DNA from 2 places in the Pseudoxanthomonas sp. PXM04 genome. Region 2 is predicted to be linked to the other one. Evidence: predicted binding sites of a transcription regulator. Region 2 holds the regulator's gene; the other holds the start of a gene.
What was found. Region 2 encodes FliA, which starts transcription of late flagellar genes. Its sites were predicted from a motif close to TAAAGTTTNNCNNNCNNNGGCCGATAA; they were not measured.

Region 1 (10,731 bases), on a different contig from region 2:
GTTCACCAAGGACCCGACCGTCGATCAGGTCTCGGCGACCGGCAGCACGCTGTCCGGTTCCTACGACGTGGCGGGCGATGTGCTGGCGGCTTCGATCAACTACAAGTTCTGATCGAATCCCGGCATTGCCGACGCGACACCGGAAAACCCCGCTTCGGCGGGGTTTTTCTTTTCCGTGATCGCGCCATTGAATGCGGGCGTGTTGCCCGAGCTAGAGCACAGGCGCGGGATGCATCCGCAGTTCGACGCGATTGCGTCCATTGCGCTTGGCCGCGTAGAGGGCCTCGTCCGCCAGCCGCACCAGATCGTTGAATCCGGTGTGGCGATAGCGGGTGTGGGCGATGCCCAGGCTGACGGTGACCCGGAAAGCGGGCGCGGGGAATTCCAGCGACATCACCTGCGTGCGGATGCGTTCGGCCAGCCGATGCGCGACTTCCGGCGAGGTCTCGCGCAGCACCAGCATGAATTCCTCCCCGCCCAGGCGCACGAACAGATCGTTGCTGCGGATGCATCCGCGCACCACGTCTGAAAACCGCTGCAGAACCTGATCGCCGGTTTCGTGGCCGTGGTGATCGTTGACCGCCTTGAAGTGATCCAGGTCCAGCGCGATCACCGCGAGCCCGCCTTCCAGGGTGACGAAGCGGGCGCTGGAACGCAGTTCGCTGTCCAGGCCCCGGCGGTTCAATGCGCCAGTGAGCGGATCCAGCAGCGCGCTCTGGCGCAGCGCTTCCGCGGCGCGGAAGCTGGCCAGCATCAGCATGCAGAAATTGAGCATGAACCAGATCGACAGATCCGCGTTCACCCATGACGGATTCGGGCCATAACGCCCGGTCAGCGCATGTGCGAGATCGCGGCCATAGAGGTACAGGAGCGCCACGCACGCGGTCATCATCAGCCGGGCGGGCACGTGGTCCGGGCCGGCCCGCAACAGGCGCAGCTGCCAGATCACCACCGCCAGCGCGAACACCTCCACCGCGCTCATCGCCGCGCCTTGTGCGTCCTGGATATCCCCATGGCCGTAGAGCAGCCAGCCGCCCAGCGGCAACGCCAGGGCCAGCGGCATGAGCGCGCGTTCACCGGGAAGGAGCGCGCGCTGGTGCACGAACTGGATCACCGACCACGCCAGGCCGATCAGGCCGGCACAGGCCAGCAGCCCACCCAGCCCGGCGATGGCATGCGCCAGATCCTGCGCGCCGGAACGCGAAGCCACCTGCGAGGTGCCGTCGAGCAGGGCCGCGCCCAGCGAGTAGACGAAATGGGCCACGCCCCAGGCGGTGATGCCGCGCACGCCGCGCGATACCCGCGACACGTAGAAGAAAAGTCCCAGCAGCACCGCCGCCAGCGCGCAGTCGCTAATCAGCAGATGGTAGAAATCGGTGGTCATCAAGCCGGTCTTGCCTTTGGCGCGGTGCAACGTCCTGTTCCCCGTACCAACGCAGAACGCGGCCAATTCCGGCTATCGGCGGGAAGGCGGCGCGGCGGAGCGCCACGGCCGCATTCAGGGTTGCATCTCGACCCGGTTGCGGCCCTTGCGCTTGGCCGCGTACAACGCGTCGTCCGCGCGTCGCATCAGCTCCACGAACGGCTCTCCGTCGCTTCCCCCGAAAGCGATGCCCAGGCTGATCGTCACCCGGAACGGGCGCCCCTCGGGAGGACTGAACTCCAGCCGCATCATCTGGTTGCGCAGGCGCTCGGACAGGTGCCGCGCGGTTTCGCGATCGGTTCCCGGCATGACCACCGCGAATTCCTCGCCGCCCATGCGGGCGAACAGTTGATCGCTGCGCAGGCCGCTGCGCACGGTTTCGCTGAAGCGTTGCAGGACCCGATCGCCGGTGTCGTGGCCATGGCGATCATTGATCGCCTTGAAATGATCCAGATCGATGGCGATGACGCTGAGTCCGGGCTGGTCGCGATCCGGCCAACTGCTGAGTTCGCCGTGCAGGCCGCGCCGGTTCAGCGCACCGGTCAGCGGATCGAACATGGCGCTGAGCTTGAGCGATTCGGCGGCGCGGAAGCTGCATAGCATCAGCATGCAGAAATTGAGCATGAACCAGATCGACAGGTCCACGCTGACCCAGATCTCGTCGAAACCGAAATGGCTGAGCGACCACCCGGGCACCACGCTGCCGTACAGCACCGCCAGCAGTCCACACCCCAGCATCATCATCCGCGCCGGCAGCCGGTAGGGATCCTCGCGCAGGACATGCAGGTGCCAGATCATCCACAACAGGACCAGCAATTCCACGCAATTGAGGACGACGCTCTGCGCCTCCCAGCCACCGCCCAGGCCCCAGACCAGCAGCGGCGGCGCGACGGCCATGGGCACGACCGCGATTTCCAGCCGGTGCAGTGCGCGCCGCCGGGCGAACTGCACGACCGCCCAGCCCAGCGCCGCCATCCCGCCGCACAGGACGGCCGAACCCAGATGGGTGGACAGCGCGGCTGCGGTTGCCAGGCCGGTGTCGGCGAAAGTGGCCGTGCCGGCGTCGAACAGGGTCGCCCCGATCGTGTAGACCACGTGCGCGGCGCCCCAGGTGAACACGCCCTGGATGTTGCGCGACACCCGCGCCACGTACCAGAACAGGACGAACAGCACGACCGCCAGCAGGCAGTCGCTCAATAGCGTCAGCAAAACCGCCCAACTCATCCGCCTGCCAGCCCCTGGATCCCCATGGGCATGTTATCGGCACTACGTCACAAAACAACAGGGCCGCGCGAGGCGGCCCTGAGGGGGAACGACGGCCTGGCGGCCTCTGCCGGAACTCAGTCGCCCAAGGTCAGCAGCGAGGCATTGCCGCCGGCGGCCGTGGTGTTGACGGTCACGGTCTTTTCGGTGGCGAAGCGCGGCAGGTAGTGCGGACCGCCGGCCTTGGGGCCGGTGCCGGACAGGCCCTGGCCGCCGAACGGCTGCACGCCCACCACCGCGCCGATCTGGTTGCGGTTGACGTAGACGTTGCCGACCTTGACCCGCGCGGCGATGCGATCGACCGTCTCGTCGATGCGCGAGTGCACGCCCAGGGTCAGGCCGAAACCGGTGGCGTTGATGGCGTCAATCACCTGGTCGAGCTGATCGGCCTTCCAGCGCACCACGTGCAGGGCGGGTCCGAAGATCTCGCGATGCAGCTGGTCCAGCGACTTCAGCTCCCACGCACGTGGCGCGAAGAAGGTGCCGTGGGCGGCGTCCTCGCCCAGGTTGGCCTGCTTGATCAGGCGGGCTTCGGTGGCCATGCGCGCGGCGTGGTCCTCCAGGATCTTCAGCGCGTCGGCGTCGATCACCGGGCCGACGTCGGTGGACAGCAAGCCGGGATCCCCGACCTTCAGTTCCTCCATCGCGCCGGCCAGCATGGTCATCACCTTGTCGGCGATGTCGTCCTGCACGAACAGCACGCGCGCGGCCGAGCAGCGCTGGCCGGCGGAGGTGAAGGCCGAACCGATGGCGTCCTTGACCAGTTGTTCCGGCAGCGCCGAGGAGTCGGCGATGAACGCGTTCTGGCCGCCGGTCTCGGCGATCAGCACGCCGATGGCGGCATCGCGCGCGGCCAGCGAGCGGTTGATCGCGCGAGCGGTCTCGGTGGAACCGGTGAAAGCCACGCCGGCCACGCGCGGATCCTTGGTGAGCGCGGCGCCGACGGTGGCGCCGTCGCCGGGCAGGAACTGCAGCACGCTTTCCGGGATGCCGGCTTCGTGCAGCAGTTTCACCGCCGCGTGGCCGATCAGGTTGGTCTGTTCGGCGGGCTTGGCGATGACACTGTTGCCGGCGGCGAGCGCGGCACTGACCTGGCCCAGGAAGATCGCCAGCGGGAAGTTCCACGGACTGATGCAGACGAACACGCCACGGCCGTGCAGCTGCAGTTCGTTGGATTCGCCGGTCGGGCCGGGCAGGCGTTCGGCGGCGCCGAACTGCGCGCGCGCCTGGGCGCCGTAGTAGCGCAGGAAATCCACCGCCTCGCGCACTTCGGCGACGCTGTCGGGCAGGGTCTTGCCGGCTTCCTTCACGCACAGCGCGATGTACTCGGGCATGCGCTGTTCCAGCAGGTCGGCGGCGTGCTCCAGGATCGCGGCGCGGCTGGCGGCCGGGGTGCGATCCCAGGCCGGCTGTGCGGCCACGGCGTTCTGCAGCGCTTTTTCCACCGCCGCGCCGTCGGCCGGTTGCCATTCACCCACGGTCTGGCGGCGATCGGCCGGGTTGGTCACCGGCAGCGCCGCGCCCGCGACCACCGCGCCCGGCACCAGCGGCGCCGCGCGCCACGGCTTGACCGCGGCATTGACGCGCTCGGCCAGCACGCGCAGGTCGTTGTCGTTGGCGAGGTTGGCGCCCATGGAGTTGTTCCTGTCAGAAGTCGGGATGGGGGCTGCCTGGTTGCGGAAGAGATCGCGCGGCAGCGGGATGCGTGGATGCGGGATGGAATCGAACGCGGACACGGTTTCCACCGGGTCGCGGATCAGGTCCTCGATGGCCACGTTCTCGTCGGTGATGCGGTTGACGAAGCTGGAATTGGCGCCGTTCTCCAGCAGGCGGCGGACCAGGTACGGCAGCAGATCCTCGTGCGAGCCGACCGGCGCGTAGACGCGGCAGGGCACGCCCAGGCGGTCGGCGGGAATCACTTCGGCGTACAGGTCGTCGCCCATGCCATGCAGCTTCTGGTGCTCGTACGGGCGGCCCCGGGCAATCGAGCGGATCGCGGCGATGGTCTGTGCGTTGTGGGTGGCGAACATCGGATACAGCGCGTCGCCGTGCTCGAACATGCGTCGCGCGTTGGCCAGGTAGGACACGTCGGTGTTCGGCTTGCGGGTGAACACCGGATAGCCCGGATGGCCGTCGATCTGCGCGCGCTTGACCTCGGCGTCCCAGTAGGCGCCCTTGACCAGCCGCACCGGCATGCGCCGGCCGACCCGGCGGGCCAGATCGGCGAGGAAGTCGATCACGTAGGGCGTGCGCTTCTGGTACGCCTGCACGGCCAGGCCGTAGCCTTCCCAGCCGTCCAGCGACTGGTCGGAGAAGGTGGCCTCGATCAGATCCAGCGACAGTTCAAGCCGGTCGGCTTCCTCGGCGTCGATGGTGAAGCCGATGCCGTACGACTTGGCCAGCTGCGCCAGTTCCAGGATGCCCGGCGCCAGTTCCCGCATGACCCGCGCGCGCTTGGCGTGCTCGTAGCGTGGGTGCAGGGCCGAGAGCTTGATGGAGATGCTGGGAGCGGCGAAGACGTCGGGGAAGGGGCCCGTCTTGCCGATTGAATGGATGGCCTTCCGATAGGCCTCCAGATAGCGCGCGGCGTCCTTCGAGGTCAGCGCGCCCTCGCCCAGCATGTCGAACGAGTAGCGGTAGTTGGCGTTGTCGCCCTTGCGCGAACGGCCCAGCGCTTCCTCGATGGTCCGGCCCATCACGAACTGGTGGCCCATGATGCGCATGGCCTGGCGCACCGCCAGCCGGATGACCGGCTCGCCGACGCGGCCGATCAGGCGCTTGAAGGCGCCGGGCACGTCGTGGCGGGTCAGATCGTTGAGATTGACCAGCCGGCCGGTCAGCATCAGGCCCCAGGTGGAGGCGTTGACCAGCACCGAATCGCTCTGGCCCAGGTGCTTTTCCCAGTCGGCGTCGCCCAGCTTGTCGCGGATCAGCTTGTCGGCGGTTTCCTGGTCCGGAATGCGCAGCAGCGCCTCGGCCACGCACATCAGCAGCACGCCTTCCTCGCTGCCCAGGTCGTACTGGCGCATGAAGGCCTCGATGGCGCCCTGATCCTGGGCGCGGGCGCGGACCCGCGCGACCAGATCGGCGGCCAGCGCCTGCGCGCGGGCCTGCTCGTCGGCCGGCAGCCGGGCCTGGGCGAGCAGTTCGCGCACGTGTTCGGCTTCGTCGCGCAGCCAGGCCGCGGTGATGGCGGCCCGCAGGGCCGACGGCGGGGCAGGGAGTTCGGGGGAAACGATGCCGGCGGTCGCCGGCGGCGGGGCCGCCTCGGTGCCGGACTGGGGCTGGGAGCTCATGAACGTGATCGGAAGCGGGCGATGGAGCCCGATAGTGTAGTGAGCCGGACCACCGTTCGCGAATGGATGGAACCGGATGGCGCGGGTTTCACGCCATCCGGGGCCGCCGGAAACGGCGCGCGCGGGGTCCGGCCGATTGACCGAGATCATTGCAACTTGCCGCAACAGGGGGGTGAGGCTAACATTTAGGGGTTTTCCGCGGCCTCGTTGCGCGGTTGGCAGCATGATCGAAGTGCTTCCGTCATTGCCGGGTATCCACGGCGCGCGGCTCCGGCTGCGACCGCCCCGGGCTTTGACGGCCCGCCAGTTCGTGGCCTTGTTCGCCGCGCTGGCCGGGGCGATGTGGCTGGTGGCCCTGCTGGGCTGGCTGGCCGGCAACGCCTTCGCACCGGCCTTCGCCCTGCTGCACAGCGCATTCGTGGGCGCGGCGCTGCGTTGGCTATGGCGCAGCGGCGAGCGGGGTGAGGACATCACCATCGGTCCGGAGGTCGTGGAAGTCAGCCGCACCCCCGAGGCCGGACCGGTGTTCCGGGCGCATCCTTATTGGGTGCGGCTCCGTATCGAGGCGGATGGCGAAAGGATTTCGCTGGCTTCCAGTGGTCGCCGGGTCGAGGTGGGCAATTTCCTCGGTCCGGGCGAGCGCCGGCAGCTGGCGGACAAGTTGCAGGATTTACTGGCGGCCGCGAGCGGTCGCAACCGATGACGCATTTGGGGTCTAGGCAATGACGCAAGTGAATGGGTATTGGAAGCGTTTGATGACGGCCTGCGCGCTGCTGGCTTCGCCGGCGCTGGCGTGGGCGCAGTCGGCGGACCCGAAGCCGTGGCAGCTGAACATGGGCAAGGGCGTCACCGCCTCGTCCCAGCACGCCTACGACGCGCACATGGTGGCGCTGATCGTGTGCATCGTGATCGGCATCATCGTGTTCGGCGCGATGGGCTACGCGATGTTCAAGTTCCGCAAGTCCAAGGGTGCGGTGGCCGCGCAGTTCAGCCACAACACCACCGCGGAAATCATCTGGACCGTCATCCCGGTGCTGATCCTGGTGGTCATGGCCTGGCCGGCGACCGCCAAGCTGATCGCCATGTACGACACCCGCGACTCCGAGATGACCGTCAAGGTCACCGGTTACCAGTGGATGTGGAAGTACGAATACCTGGGCGAGGACGTGTCCTTCACCAGCCGCCTGGACCGCGAGTCCGACCGCATCCGCCAGAGCGGCGAGAAGCCGGACCTGGCCAAGAACCCGCACTACCTGCTGGACGTGGACAACGAGCTCGTCCTGCCGGTCAACACCAAGATCCGCTTCGTGATCACCGCCGACGACGTCATCCACGCCTGGTGGGTGCCGGCGCTGGGCTGGAAGCAGGACGCTATCCCGGGCATCGTCAACGAGGCCTGGACCGACATCAAGGAACCGGGCGTGTACCGCGGCCAGTGCGCCGAGCTGTGCGGCAAGGACCACGGCTTCATGCCGATTGTCGTGCGCGCGGTGCCGAAGGAAGAATTCCAGAAGTGGCTGGCAGAGAGGAAGCCGGCCCCGGCGGCCCCGGCTGCTCCCGCCGCGCCGGCGGAAGCCGTGCCCGCCGATGGCCAGGCCGTTCCGGCCCCGGCCACCGACGCCGCCCCCACCAGCGAGCCGGCCGCGCCCCAGGCGCAGGCTTAATCGTCCGCTTCAGCTGCAAGAGATCACGAACATGGCCCACACCGCCGTCGATCACCACGACGATCACCACGGTCACCAGCAGAGCTTCATCGAGCGTTGGTTCTTTTCGACCAACCACAAAGACATCGGTACGCTCTACCTGATTTTCAGCTTCATCATGTTCATCATCGGCGCGGGCATGTCGGTGATCATCCGTGCCGAGCTGATGACCCCGGGCCTGCAGTTCGTCAAGCCCGAGTTCTTCAACCAGATGACCACCGTGCACGCGCTGGTCATGATCTTCGGTGGCGTGATGCCGGCCTTCGTCGGCCTCGCCAACTGGATGATTCCGCTGCAGATCGGCGCGCCGGACATGGCACTGCCGCGCATGAACAACTGGTCCTTCTGGATCATGCCGTTCGCCTTCACCCTGCTGCTGATGACCCTGTTCCTGCCGGGCGGCGCGCCGGCCGGTGGCTGGACCCTGTATCCGCCGCTGTCGCTGCAAGGCGGCGCCAACGTGGCCTTCAGCATCTTCGCCATCCACATGATGGGCGTGAGCTCGATCATGGGCGCGATCAACATCATCGCGACCGTGCTCAACATGCGCGCCCCGGGCATCGACCTGCTGAAGATGCCGATCTTCTGCTGGACCTGGCTGATCACCGCGTTCCTGCTGATCGCCGTGATGCCGGTGCTGGCCGGCGCGGTCACCATGCTGCTGACCGACAAGTTCTTCGGCACCAGCTTCTTCAACGCCGCCGGCGGCGGCGACCCGGTGATGTACCAGCACATCTTCTGGTTCTTCGGCCACCCCGAGGTCTACATCATGATCCTGCCGGCGTTCGGCGTGGTGTCGGAAATCATCCCGACCTTCAGCCGCAAGCCGCTGTTCGGCTACCAGGCCATGGTGTACGCGACCGCCTCGATCGCGTTCCTGTCGTTCATCGTGTGGGCGCACCACATGTTCACGGTGGGCATGCCCCTGGGCGGCGAGATCTACTTCATGTTCGCCACCATGCTGATCGCCATCCCGACCGGCGTGAAGGTGTTCAACTGGGTCAGCACGATGTGGAAGGGCTCGCTGAGCTTCGAAACCCCGATGCTGTGGGCGGTGGGCTTCGTCATCCTGTTCACCATCGGTGGCTTCTCCGGCCTGATGCTGGCCATCGTGCCGGCGGACTTCCAGTACCACGACACCTACTTCGTGGTCGCGCACTTCCACTACGTGCTGGTGACCGGCGCGCTGTTCTCCATCATCGCCGCCACCTACTACTGGTGGCCGAAGTGGACCGGCCGCATGTACAACGAGACCGCCGGCAAGTTCCATTTCTGGTGGACGGTGATCTTCGTCAACCTGCTGTTCTTCCCGCAGCACTTCCTGGGCCTGGCCGGCATGCCGCGCCGTATCCCGGACTACAACCCGGTGTTCGCGGACTGGAACCTGGTCAGCTCGATCGGCGCGTTCGGCATGTTCCTGACGCCCTTCATGATGGCCTTCATCCTGTGGAGCTCGCTGCGCAACGGTGCCAAGGCCGATGCGCGCGCCTGGGAAAACGCCCGTGGCCTGGAGTGGACCGTGCCGTCGCCGGCGCCGCACCACACCTTCAGCACCCCGCCGGTCATCAAGGATGGCGACCTGGCGCACGGCGACGTGACCCACTGAGCCGGGTGACGGGTGGCTGAGTCCATGAACGCTCCGATGCTCTCGCCGGAAGAAACCGCGCGCCGCCGCAAGGCGGTGCTGCGCACGGCGTGGATCGTGGGCGGGCTGGCCTTCGCCATCTTCGTGCTGTTCATCCTGCGCGCGGTGCTCAGCGCATGAGCGGCAAGGCGTCCAATTCGGCGGGCCTGCTCAAGCTGGTGGGCGTGGCGCTGGGCGTGTTCGTGCTGACGTTCTCGCTGGTGCCGCTGTACCGGATCGCCTGCGAGAAGGTGTTCGGCGTGCGCCTGGAAAAGGGACCGGGCCAGGCCCAGGTCGCCGAGGTCAAGGCCAAGCGCGTCGTCACCGTGCAGTTCGACGGTGGCGTGAACTCCAAGCTGCCGTGGGCGTTCCATCCCGAGCAGTTGACCATGCAGGTGGTGCCGGGCGAGCTGTACGAGGCCAAGTACTTCGCGCGCAACGACGGCCAGCGGCCGATCGTGGGCAGCGCGGTGCCGTCGGTGGCCCCGGCGCGCGCCTCGGGCTACTTCACCAAGACCGAATGCTTCTGCTTCACCGCCCAGACCCTGCAGGCCGGTGAAGTGCGCGACATGCCGGTGCGCTTCATCGTCGATCCCAATCTGCCGGCCGACGTGAAGACCATCACCCTGTCGTATACCTTCTACAAGAACGATGCCATGACCGCGCAACTGGGCGCGGGCAACGCGTCCAATTCGCCGCACGCGGCACCCTGATCGAGCCTTAGGAACCGGAAGACACGCCATGGCACAAGCTCATTCGCCAGACGCCAACATCTACTTCGTGCCACACAGCAGCAAGTGGCCGTTCGTGGGCTCCATCTCCATGTTCGTCACCATGGTCGGCGTGGCCAGCTGGCTCAACGACGCCGCCTGGGGCAAGTGGACCTTCTTCGCCGGCGTGTTCCTGCTCTGCGCGACCCTGTTCATGTGGTTCGGCGACGTGATCCGGGAGTCGGTCAGCGGCAACTACAACAAGCAGGTGGACGTGTCCTTCCGCATGGGCATGGTCTGGTTCATCTTCTCCGAAGTGATGTTCTTCGCCGCGTTCTTCGGCGCGCTGTTCTACGCCCGCCAGTTCGCGCTGCCGTGGCTGGGCGGCGAAGGCGACGGCGTGATGACCAACGCGCTGCTGTGGGACGGCTTCTCCTCGGCCTGGCCAAGCGCCGGCCCCGGCCAGGTCGGTGGCCAGTTCCAGACCATCCCGGCCTGGGGCCTGCCGCTGCTCAACACCCTGATCCTGCTGACCTCGGGCGTGACCATCACCATCGCCCACCACGCGCTGAAGGCGGGCCACCGCAAGCAGTTGCTGGTGTTCCTGGGCCTGACCGTCCTGCTGGGTTGCGTGTTCCTGTTCTTCCAGGCGGAGGAGTACATCCACGCCTACAAGGAGCTGAACCTGACCCTGGGTTCGGGCATCTACGGT
Region 2 (10,731 bases):
TAGGCTTCCAGCGGATCCATCTGCTCGAAGCCGGGCAGGCGATCGATCCGGCACGCGACTTCCAGCGGCGCCAGATGCTCCAGTTCGCGCAAGATCCGCAGCGGATCGTTGCCGGTCATGAACAGCGAGGGCGCCGGGGTGAAACCGATGCGCCAGCCTTCCGGCGCGGCGTCCTTCGCCGCCGGCGCGGCGCTGGCGGCGGGCGCGGCGTCGCCGGACAGCACCGCGGTCAGGCGCGCGTGCACGTCCTTGACCCCCGCCGGATCCGCGGGATGGCCGTGCTCGGCTTCGGCCAGCAGGCTGCGCAGCACGTCCACCGACGCCAGCATCGCGTCGATCGCCGGGGTGGCGACGTCGCGCTTGCCGGCGCGCAGTTCGTCCAGCAGCGTTTCCAGCACGTGGGTCAGGCCGGCGACCGCGTCGAAGCCGAAGGTGGCCGCGCCGCCCTTGATGGAATGCGCGGCGCGGAAGATCGAGTTGATCAGCTCGCCGTCGCGGTTGCCCTGTTCCAGTTGCAGCAGGCCCGCTTCCATCGCTTCCAGCCCTTCGCGGCTTTCCTCGAAGAAGGTGGCGTGGAAGCGTTGCATGTCCATGTTCATCGGTGCGGAACCCGGGCGGCGTCAGGAAAGGGCGGAAGTCGTCGGAAGCGGGCGCGGATCAGCCCAGGACTTTCTGGATGGTGGCGACCAGTTGTTCCGGATTGAACGGCTTGACCAGCCAGCCGGTCGCTCCGGCGGCCTTGCCCTCGGCCTTCTTGTCGGCGGCCGATTCGGTGGTGAGCATCAACAGCGGGGTGAACTTGTAGTCGGGCAGCCCGCGCAGGGCGCGGATCAGCGCGATGCCATCCATGTTCGGCATGTTGACGTCGGTGACCACCGCATTGAAACGCTGTCCCTGCGCGCGGCCCAGGGCGACCTGGCCGTCCTCGGCCTCGTCCACGGCGTATCCGGCGGAAGTCAGGGCGAAGGCGACCATCTGGCGCATCGAGGCCGAATCGTCCACCACCAAAATACGTGCGCTCATGCGGCGTTCTCCACAGTTTTCGAATCGTTGTTGTCGGAAGGGGAAAGACCCAGCCGATCGGCCAGGCCCAGCAGGCGGGCGGCGTCGCGGAAGGCGGGACTGCTGCCGGCGAAGGCGGTGGCGCGGCCGGCCTGTTCGCGTTCGCGGAAGAAGGTGCACAGCACCTGCAGGCTGGCGGTGTGCACGCGTTGCACGGTCCCGGCATCCAGCAGCAAGGGCTGCGGCTGGGCCAGGTGCGGCACCAGTTGCTGCTTCAGATCGCTGGCGGCCTCGATGCCGAGGTCCGCGCCCAGGGGTACTGCGCTCATCATCGCTCCGATGGGTCGGTTCCTGCGTGATATCGGCCGGACCGGGCAGGTCTTGAGCCGGCGCGTGGAAAAGTGGGAAGTGCGTCGCGACTTGGGATGTGCCGTGGGAACGAACATGGATGGCCCCCTTTGGAAAAGGGGGCGGGCGAGCGCGTAGCGGTCGAAGTGGGATTTGCTTGGCGCCAAGAGCAAATCCCCCTCGGTCCCCCTTTTTCAAAGGGGGAGGAAAAGCTTGGCTTTCCCAATCCCCAATCCCCAATCCCCAATCCCGAATCCCGAATCCCGAATCCCGAATCCCGAATCCCGGCTTTCAACGGCCGCATGGCCGGTCATCCCGAATCCCGGCCCCTCAGCCCAACAACTCCGAAGCATCCAGCAAAATCACCGTACGCCCGGAGAGCCGGGCGACGCCGCGAAACAACGGATGGGTGATGCGGCACATGCGGGTGTTGTCCGGCGGTTCGATCTGCTGCTCGGTGAGGCGGGTGACGTCCTCCACCGCCGAGACGCGCAGGCCGAGGATTTCGCCGTTTTCCTCCAGCACCACGATGCGTACCTGGCTGTCGGGGACGATTTCGGCGCGTCCCAGGTACAGGCCCAGGTCGATCACCGGCACGACCTGGCCGCGCAGGTTCATCACGCCCAGCATGTGCGCGGCCGCGCCGCGCAGTGGCAGCAGGGTGGCCGGCAGGACGACTTCCTGCACCTTCAGCAGTTCCAGTGCGTAGTGCTGGTCGTCGCAGCGCATCCGCAGCCAGCGGGTGGTGCGGTCGCTGGCGCGCCGGCGCTCGCCGTGCGGCGAACTGGCCGGGGCGTTGTCCTCGTCGTCGCGTTGTCTCTGCAGCATGTCGAACACCGGCTTGGCGTAGGCGGGGATGGTGGGCGACGAAGATGCGGGACGCGCGGGAGGCGGTGGCGCCGGTCGGGATGGAACCGTGGCCGGCGCGGGTGCCGCGGCGACGGACATTGGCGCGGGCGGAGTCGGCTCGGCCTGCGCCGTCGCGGCAACGGTGGGTGCCTGTGCGCCGGGCGCCGCGCCGCCGTGCAACTGGTCCAGCAGCGCCTCGAATTCGTCGTCGGTGATCAGGTCCGCCGTGGCCATCGGCGCCATCGCGGGTGGTGCTGCCGCCGGTGTGCTGTCCACGGACGGGATTTCGAGCGGTTCGGATTCGATGGAGACAGGTTCGATGGCCGCGGTCTCGACAGGCACGGTTTCGACAGCCACGGTTTCGACGGTCATGGGCGCGCGCTCGGTGGCAGTCGCCGGTGCAATCATCGCCGGCGCGGCTTCGACCTGCTGGAGGGCGAGGATGGCGTCGGGATCGTCGGCCACGGCGATGCCGCGGGTGGTCGCCAGCAGGCGTTCCAGGACTTCCTCGTGCGTCGGATCGAAGGCCCCGGCGTCATCGTGTGGCTCGCCGGCCGTCGAAAGCTCCGCCACCACGGCGGGCACGCCAGCAGGCATGTCCGGCGACGCGATGTCCGCCTGCGCGGGCACCGGTGCATTCACCACCGCCAGGAACGGCTGCGGCGGAGCCGGCGCGGCGACGGCCGGGGCAATCGCGGACGCGACGTCGCCGCCCAGCAGATCCCTCAGATAGTCGTCCAGCGCCGGTTGCGCGTTCACGCGGCCTGCTCCATCTGCACGCGATCGCAGCCCAGCAGCCACTCGAGCGCGCGGCGGTACGCGGACAGGCCGCGGCCCGGGTACTGGCCGGCCGACAGCGGCCTGACCAGTTCATCGACGCTGCAGATGCGGGTGTCGTTGGGAATGGCGTCGTCCCACACGCGATCGCCATGGGTCTCCTGCATCTGCCGCAGGGTGTCGTTGCCGGTGCGGGTGCGCTTGTCGTGCAGGGTGGGCAGGACCGAGGCCGGCAGCGGGCGGCGGCGCGAGCGTTCGATCATGTCCACGGTCCGGCACATGCCGTTGAGGCCATGCAGCGCCAGCGGTTCGGTCTGGGTCGGGATGATCACGCGATCGGCGGCGGCCAGCGCGTTGACCATCAGCAGGCCGAGCGTGGGCGGGCAGTCGAACAGCACGTAGTCGTAGTCCTGGCCGCCGCGCGCCAGCGCGTTGGCCAGCGCCATGCCCAGTCCGGGCTGGGTGGCGCTGCGGCGTTCCAGCGTGGCCAGCGCGGTCTGCGCGGCGACGAAGGACAGATTGTCGATGCCGGTTTCGCGCACCAGCGGGCCCAGCTCCGCGGCCGGCTGGTCGAACAGATCCAGCACGCCGGCCGGTGCCGGCTCGGCGGGCAGGCCGAAGGCGCGGGTCAGCGAGGAGTGCGGATCCAGATCCATCAGCAGGACGCGCTGGCCGCGCATCGCCAGGCCACGGCCCAGCGCCAGGGTGGTGGTGGTCTTGCCCACGCCGCCCTTCTGGTTGGCGATTGCCCACACGCGCATCAGTTGGATCCTCCTTCAAGGGTGGGCGCCATCGCGTCGGCGTCGGCGGCCGTCGCGGGCGTCAATGTTTCGGCCTGGGCCGGCGCGATCGCCGGCAGTGCGGGTGCGGCGGCGATCGCCGGCAGCGATCCGCCCGGTGCGTGTTCGCCCTCGCTGGCCAGGATCACCAGCAATACCCGGCGGTTGCTGTTGCGGCCTTCCACGGTGGCGTTGTCGCCGATCGGACGGAACTCGCCGTAGCCGATCATCGCCAGTCGTTCCGGCGGAATGCCGTCGCGCACGAACAGGTGCACCACGCTGGCCGCGCGCGCCGCCGACAGTTCCCAGTTGGACGGGAACTGGTAGGTCCGGATCGGACGGTCGTCGGTGTAGCCTTCCACGCGCACGCCGTTGGGCACGCCGGCCAGCACGTCGGCCAGGCTGGACACGGTGCTCTGCGCGGCCGGTTCCAGGGCGGCCGAGCCGGTGGCGAACAGGATGTCGCTGTTGATCTGCACTTCCAGCCAGAGTTCGGCGCGGCGCACCACCACCAGCTTCTGGTCGACCAGCGGCGCCAGCGCCTTCTCGATGTTGTCGGCGATGGCGTCGAGTTGCTGGTGGGCGTTCTGCATGCCCTTGGCGTCCACGCTCATGTTCATCTGCGAGGCCATTGCCGCCAGCAGGGTCACGTTGGGTGCCGGCGAAGGGGCGGAGGGGCCCTGCTTGGCGCCGGACTTGATCGGCGAGGGGCGATCGAAATCGGCGCCCTGCAGTTGGTGGTTGCCGACCTGGACCGGATTGATCGTGCGCGGCGCGCCGCCGAACGCGGCGGTGAGCGCGTCGGCCATCACCCGGTACTTGCCCTCGTTGAGGGTGGAGATGGCGTACATGACCACGAAGAAGGCCAGCAGCAACGTCATCAGATCGGCGTAGGGAATGGCCCAGGCCTCGTGGTTGACGTGTTCCTCGTGGGATTTCCGGCGTGCCATGCGGGTGCCCGATCAGTGCAGGAAGCCGGCCAGCTTGGATTCGATGTTGCGCGGGTTCTCGCCCTGGGCAATCGCGATCAGGCCTTCGATGATCATTTCGCGCTCGCGGCTCTGTCCGCCGATCACGCTCTTGAGTTTGCTGGCGACCGGCAGGAAGAACAGGTTGGCCGAGGCGATGCCGTAGATGGTGGCGGTGAACGCAGCGGCGATGCCGTGGCCCAGCTTGCTCGGGTCGGCCAGGTTCTTCATCACCGCGATCAGGCCGAACACGGCGCCGATGATGCCCAGCGTCGGTGCATACACGCCCATCGCTTCGAACACCTTGGCCGCGGCCAGATCCTGGTGCTCCTGGCTGTTGAGGTCGATTTCCAGCATGTGCCGGATGGCCTCCGGTTCCAGCCCGTCGACCAGCATCTGCAGGCCCTTCTTCAGGAACGGATCGCTCTGTTCGTTGACCAGCGGCTCCAGCCCCAGCAGGCCCTGCTTGCGGGCGATGTTGCTCCACTCGACGATCTGCGCGACCAGCCCGTCGTGATCGGCGCCCGGTGGGCGGATCACCCAGCGCGCAATCGACACCGCGCGCTTGAACACCGCCGGCGGCGTATGCACCAGGATGGCCGCGACGGTGCCGAGGATGACGATGACGAAGGCCGCCGAGGACCACAGCGACGACACGCCGGCACCCTTGAGGATGCTGCCGCCGACCAGGGCGACCAGGGCGAGGATGAGACCGATGAGGCTGAAGATGTCCATATGCAGTGGTATCGGCGCTGGCGGTCCGGACTTGAGTTGGCGGGTTGGGGACGGGTGCGCTAGCGGGGTCTGTTCGGCTTTCGGTTGAGGGCGGAAGGGCTCGCGGCCGGAGGCCTCCTACCGGTTTGTTTCAGGTTTGCCGCAATGCCGGACCAGGTAGGAGCGGCCTCCGGCCGCGAGCTCCTGCCATCGCAACGAATCCGCGAGTCCGTGACCGGTCTGTTCCTTCGGGGCGGCATTCGTGTGTGTAAAAAGCAGCGAAGCGTGTTCCGCTTTACGGGGGGCGTGTTGCCCCCATCCGCCCTTCGGGCACCTTCCCCCGCGAGCGGGGGAAGGGAGCGGGTGGCGCGGATTCACGCGGCCGCTTCGCGCAGGCCGTCGACGTCCAGGATCAGCGCCATGCGGCCATCGCCGATCAGGGTCGCGCCGGCATAGCCGCGCAGGCCGCGCACCGCGCGCGGCAGCGGCTTGATCACCACTTCCTCGCGCCCGCGCACCTGGTCCACGACCAGGCCGAAGCGCTGGTCGCCCATCTGCAGCACCACGATGGTCAGCAGCGGCGCCTTGACCGCCTCCACGCCCAGCCAGCGCCGCAGATCCACCAGCGGCAGGGTGGTGGACTGCCGATCCAGCACGGCCTGGCCGTCGAACCAGCGCAGGCTGGAGGCTGGCGCGTGCAGCACTTCCATCACCCTCGCCAGCGGCAGCGCGTAGACCGGATCACCGGCCTGCACCAGCAGGGTCGGCAGGATCGCCAGGGTCAGCGGCACCCGGATCAGGAAGCGGCTGCCACGGCCGAGCTGCGAATGGATCTGGATCTGTCCACTGAGTTCGCGGATGCGCGACTGCACCACGTCCATGCCGACGCCGCGGCCGGAGATGTCGGTGATCTCGGTCTTGGTCGAGAAGCCCGGCAGGAAGATCAGCTGCAGGCATTCGTCGTGCGACAGGCGGGCGGCGGCTTCCGGTTCGATCAGGCCCTTTTCCAGCGCCTTGTCGCGCAGCCGTTCCGGATCGATGCCGGCGCCGTCGTCGCGGATCTCGATGGTGACGTAGTCGCCTTCCTGCTGCGCCGCCAGCCGTACCTGGCCGCTGCGCGGCTTGCCGGTGGCCTCGCGCAGGTCGGGCAGCTCGATGCCGTGGTCGATGGCGTTGCGGACCAGGTGCACGAGCGGATCGGACAAGGCCTCGACGAGGTTGCGGTCCAGTTCGGTATCGGCGCCGATCAGCTCCAGATCGACTTCCTTCTTGAGCGAGCGGGCGACGTCGCGGGCGACCTTGGGGAAGCGCGAGAACACCTTGCCCACCGGCTGCATGCGGGTGCGCATGACCGCGTTCTGCAAGCGCGCGGTGGCGATGTCCAGGCCGCTGACCGCGCGATCCAGTTCCTCGTCGCGCAGGCGTGCGCGCAGGGTCTTCAGGCGATTGCGCGACAGCACCAGTTCGCCGACCAGATTGACGATCGCGTCCAGCCGCTTGGTGTCCACCCGGATGGTCTGCTCGGCCTCGCTGGCACGCGCCGGACGGGCCGGTGAGGCCGGGGCGGGCGCGGGCGGGCGTATTGGTGCGGACTGGGGCGCGGCGGCGGGCGCAGGGCGGGCGGTCGTGGCGCCGGGCACGGCGCCGCCGTGCAGTTGATCCAGCAGGGCCTCGAATTCGTCCTCGCTGATCAGATCCCCACCCGCCGGCGCGACGGCCGTGGCAGGCGGTGCGGCGCCGCCATGCAGTTGATCGAGCAGGGCCTCGAACTCGTCGTCGGTGATCAGATCATTCCCGCCGGCGGCGGGCGTGGCCACCGGCGCGCGGACCGGCGCGGGCGCGGCATCGACGTCGAACTGGGCGATCAGCGTGGCCGGTGCATGCGGCGGCTCCTCGCCGGCGGCGACCGCGTCGAGCATGCGCTGCAGCCAGTCCAGCGACTGCTGGGCGGCGTCGAAATGATCCGCTTCCAGGGTCGCCTTGCCGGCGCGGACCATGCCCAGCGCTTCCTCGGCGGCGTGGCACAGGTTCACCATCGCCTGGATGCCGAGGAAACCGGCGCCGCCCTTGAGCGTATGGAAACCACGGAACACGGCGTTGAGCTGTTCGCTGTCGCCGGGATCCTGTTCCAGCGTCACCAGCTGCTCGCCGAGGCGATCCAGGATTTCCTGGGCCTCGATGAGAAAGTCGGCGGCGATTTCGGGCGTGACGGCGGACATGGCTGGCTCGGTATCGGCGGGGATGCGTGGGCGGACGGCTAGAGCCCGAGCCCCGACAGCAGATCGTCGGCGTCGTCCTGCGAGAACGCCGCCTTGTCCAGGCCCGCCACCGCGGGACCGGCCAGGCCGTCGTCCTTCTTCCTTTCCGGCGGCGGCAGGCCCAGTTCGCCGAATCCCTCGTGCACGCGGCGGACGATGCCGGCGACGCGGCGGATGATCTGGCCGGTGAGATCCTGGTAGCTCTGCGCCAGCGCCATTTCCGACAGTCCGGAACGGATCTGGTCCACCAGCTGGGTCTGCTCGGCGCTGAGCGCGGTCGTCTTGAGCTGGTCGGCCAGGCCGCGGCACTGCTCGGCCAGATCCAGGGTCTTGTGGCTGGCCTGTTCGGTCATCGCGACCACGTGATCCAGGCGCGCGCAGGCGTCGTCGAGATCGCCGGCACCGTGGGTCGGCGGCAGCTCGCCCAGCGTCTGCGCCAGTTCGCGGGCCAGCCGGCCCAGTCCCTGCATCATCGGCTGCGTGCGCCAGGCGGCGATGGTGTCCAGCTCGCGCCGCCAGCCGGCCTCGTCGCCCTGTTCCAGCGCGTCCAGCGCGTGCTGCAGGCGCTCGACCAGCGCGGCGCGGGCGCTACCGGCTTCCATGACCGCAGCCATCAGGCGGCGGCTCCGAGGCGCTCGAAAATCTTGCCGAGTTTCTCTTCCAGGGTCTGCGCGGTGAACGGCTTGATGATGTAGCCGTTCACGCCGTTCTGGGCGGCTTCGATGATCTGCTCGCGCTTGGCCTCGGCGGTGACCATCAGCACCGGCAGGGTCTTGAAGCGATCGTCGGCGCGGATGGCCTTGAGCAGTTCGATGCCGGTCATGCCCGGCATGTTCCAGTCGGTCACCACGAAGTCGAAACTGCCCTGGGCCAGCGCGGTCAGCGCGCTGGAGCCGTCGTCGGCCTCGGCGGTATTGGTGTAGCCCAGATCGTTGAGGAGGTTCTTGATGATGCGGCGCATCGTCGAGAAGTCGTCCACGATCAGGATCCGCATGTTCTTGTTGGCTGTCACGAAGGGCTCCGGGTGCAGCAGGGTAGAGGGGGCTCGAGAGCCTTATCGGCAGGTGGCGGGGAAACTTTTGGGCCGGGATTGGGCTGGGGCCGGGATTGGGGAGTCGGGATTGGGGATTGGGGATTGGGGATTGAAAGAGCCCCCTTGACCAGCCAGGCGGCTGTTAAAAGCGAAAAAGGGGGTGGGCGCCCGCGGAGCGGGCGACGGGGGATTGACCAGCCATTCGGCTGTTGAGAAGCGCTTGCTGTTGGCGCCCAAAGCAAATCCCCCTCAATCCCCCTTTTTCAAAGGGGGAGGCAAAAGCGAAGGCTCTTGCGAATCCCCAATCCCCAATCCCGGCTCAAACATCCCCGCTCAATCCTCCAACCCGGCATCCACGCTCTCGAACACATTCAGCCGACCACGCAGGCGCAGCATGGCCTGGCCGTGGATCTGGCAGACGCGGGATTCGCTGACGCCGAGGACGGCGCCGATTTCCTTGAGGTTGAGTTCCTGTTCGTAGTACATGGACAGGACCAGCTGTTCGCGCTCGGGGAGCTGGCCGATGGCCTTGATCAGCGACTGGCGGAACTCGCTGCGCTCGAGTTGTTGCTGCGGGTTGGGGCCGCCGGTGACCACGGTCTGCGGTTCGCCATGGTCCTCGATGTGCGATTCCAGGCTCAGCACCTGGCCGCGGGCGGCGTCCTCCAGCAGGCGCAGGTATTCGGGCAGCGGCATCTCCATCGCCGACGCGACCTCGGTGGCGATGGCGGCGCGGCCGGTGCGCTGTTCGATTTCGCGCACGGTGGCGGCGGCCTGGCGGGCCCGCCGGTGCACCGAGCGCGGCACCCAGTCGCCGCGGCGGATCTCGTCGATCATCGAACCGCGGATGCGGATCGAGGCGAAGGTCTCGAACGAGGCGCCCTGTTCGGCGTCGTAGCTGCGCGAGGCTTCCAGCAGGCCAATCATGCCGGCCTGGATCAGATCGTCGATCTCCACGCTGGCGGGCAGGCGCGCGGCCAGGTGATGGGCGATGCGGCGGACCAGGTCCGCGTGCACCGTGACGAAGTCGGTGGCCGCCGCTTTCTGGACGGCACGGTATTGGGCGGCGCCGGTGTTCATGCTGGCACGCTCCGGTTGATCATGCGTTCGACGAAGAACTCGACATTGCCGCGGGCGCCGGACGGCGGCTGCCAGCGTGCGGTGACCCGGGCGATTTCGTTGATGGCGCGCGCCGACGGGCTGCCCGGATACGCCTTCACCACCGCCTGCTGGCGCTGCACTGCGCGGCGCAGCCAGTCGTCCTGCGGCACCGCCCCCAGGTAGTGCAGGGCGACGTCGCCGAGGAAACGTTCGCACACGCGGGCCAGCTTCTCGTACAGCTTGCGGCCCTCGTTGGGGTCGCGGACCATGTTGGCGATGACGTGCACGCGGTCCACGCCGCGCTCGCGCGAGAGCACCTTGATCAGCGCATAGGCGTCGGTGATCGAGGCCGGCTCGTCACACACCACCACCACCGTGTCCTGCGCGGCCTGGCAGAAGGTCAGTACGCTGTCGGTGATGCCGGCGGCGGTATCCACCACCATCACGTCCAGGGCGCGCTGCAGTTCCGAGAACACGTTGACCAGGCCGACGTGTTCGGCCGGCGAGAGTTCGGCCATGTGCCGGAAACCCGACGAGGCCGGCACGATCAACAGGCCGTCCGGTCCTTCCAGCAGCACGTCCTCCAACTGGCAGCGTTCGGCGACCAGATCCGCCAATGTGTATTTCGGCGCCAGGCCCAGCAGCACGTCGACGTTGGCCAGGCCCAGGTCGGCGTCCATCAGCAGGGTCCGCTTGCCCATCTCGGCCAGCGAGGCGGCCAGGTTGACCGACACGTTGGTCTTGCCCACGCCGCCCTTGCCGCCGGTCACCGCGATCACGCGGACCGGATGGAAGGCGCCGGTCAGCGGCGGCGTGCTGCGCGGGTTGGTCTGCAGCAGGTGTTCATGCGACATGGATGGCCTCCGCGTGGCTGGGTTCGTCGGCTTCGCGGCGCAGCTGGT

Region 1: the regulator FliA is predicted to act here: its motif matches at 2,681-2,707, upstream of IB228_RS08720 (GGDEF domain-containing protein).

Annotation. Positions count from the first base shown of each region.
Region 1 is NZ_JACVAG010000003.1:44,397-55,127, reverse strand. Features, by position in the region: gene IB228_RS08730 (outer membrane protein transport protein) at 1-112, shown strand, start outside; gene IB228_RS08725 (GGDEF domain-containing protein) at 212-1,414, opposite strand; gene IB228_RS08720 (GGDEF domain-containing protein) at 1,499-2,632, opposite strand; gene putA (bifunctional proline dehydrogenase/L-glutamate gamma-semialdehyde dehydrogenase PutA) at 2,764-5,982, opposite strand; gene IB228_RS08710 (DUF2244 domain-containing protein) at 6,206-6,685, shown strand; gene coxB (cytochrome c oxidase subunit II) at 6,738-7,646, shown strand; gene ctaD (cytochrome c oxidase subunit I) at 7,678-9,291, shown strand; gene IB228_RS19930 (hypothetical protein) at 9,316-9,450, shown strand; gene IB228_RS08695 (cytochrome c oxidase assembly protein) at 9,447-10,022, shown strand; gene IB228_RS08690 (cytochrome c oxidase subunit 3) at 10,051-10,731, shown strand, end outside.
Region 2 is NZ_JACVAG010000005.1:375,713-386,443, forward strand. Features, by position in the region: gene IB228_RS14545 (chemotaxis protein CheA) at 1-599, opposite strand, end outside; gene IB228_RS14550 (response regulator) at 658-1,023, opposite strand; gene IB228_RS14555 (STAS domain-containing protein) at 1,020-1,331, opposite strand; gene IB228_RS20085 (chemotaxis protein CheW) at 1,681-2,958, opposite strand; gene IB228_RS14565 (ParA family protein) at 2,955-3,737, opposite strand; gene motD (flagellar motor protein MotD) at 3,737-4,705, opposite strand; gene IB228_RS14575 (flagellar motor protein) at 4,718-5,458, opposite strand; gene IB228_RS14580 (chemotaxis protein CheA) at 5,812-7,656, opposite strand; gene IB228_RS14585 (protein phosphatase CheZ) at 7,695-8,309, opposite strand; gene cheY (chemotaxis response regulator CheY) at 8,309-8,689, opposite strand; gene IB228_RS14595 (RNA polymerase sigma factor FliA) at 9,062-9,808, opposite strand; partial or broken gene IB228_RS14600 (MinD/ParA family protein) at 9,805-10,617, opposite strand; gene flhF (flagellar biosynthesis protein FlhF) at 10,673-10,731, opposite strand, start outside.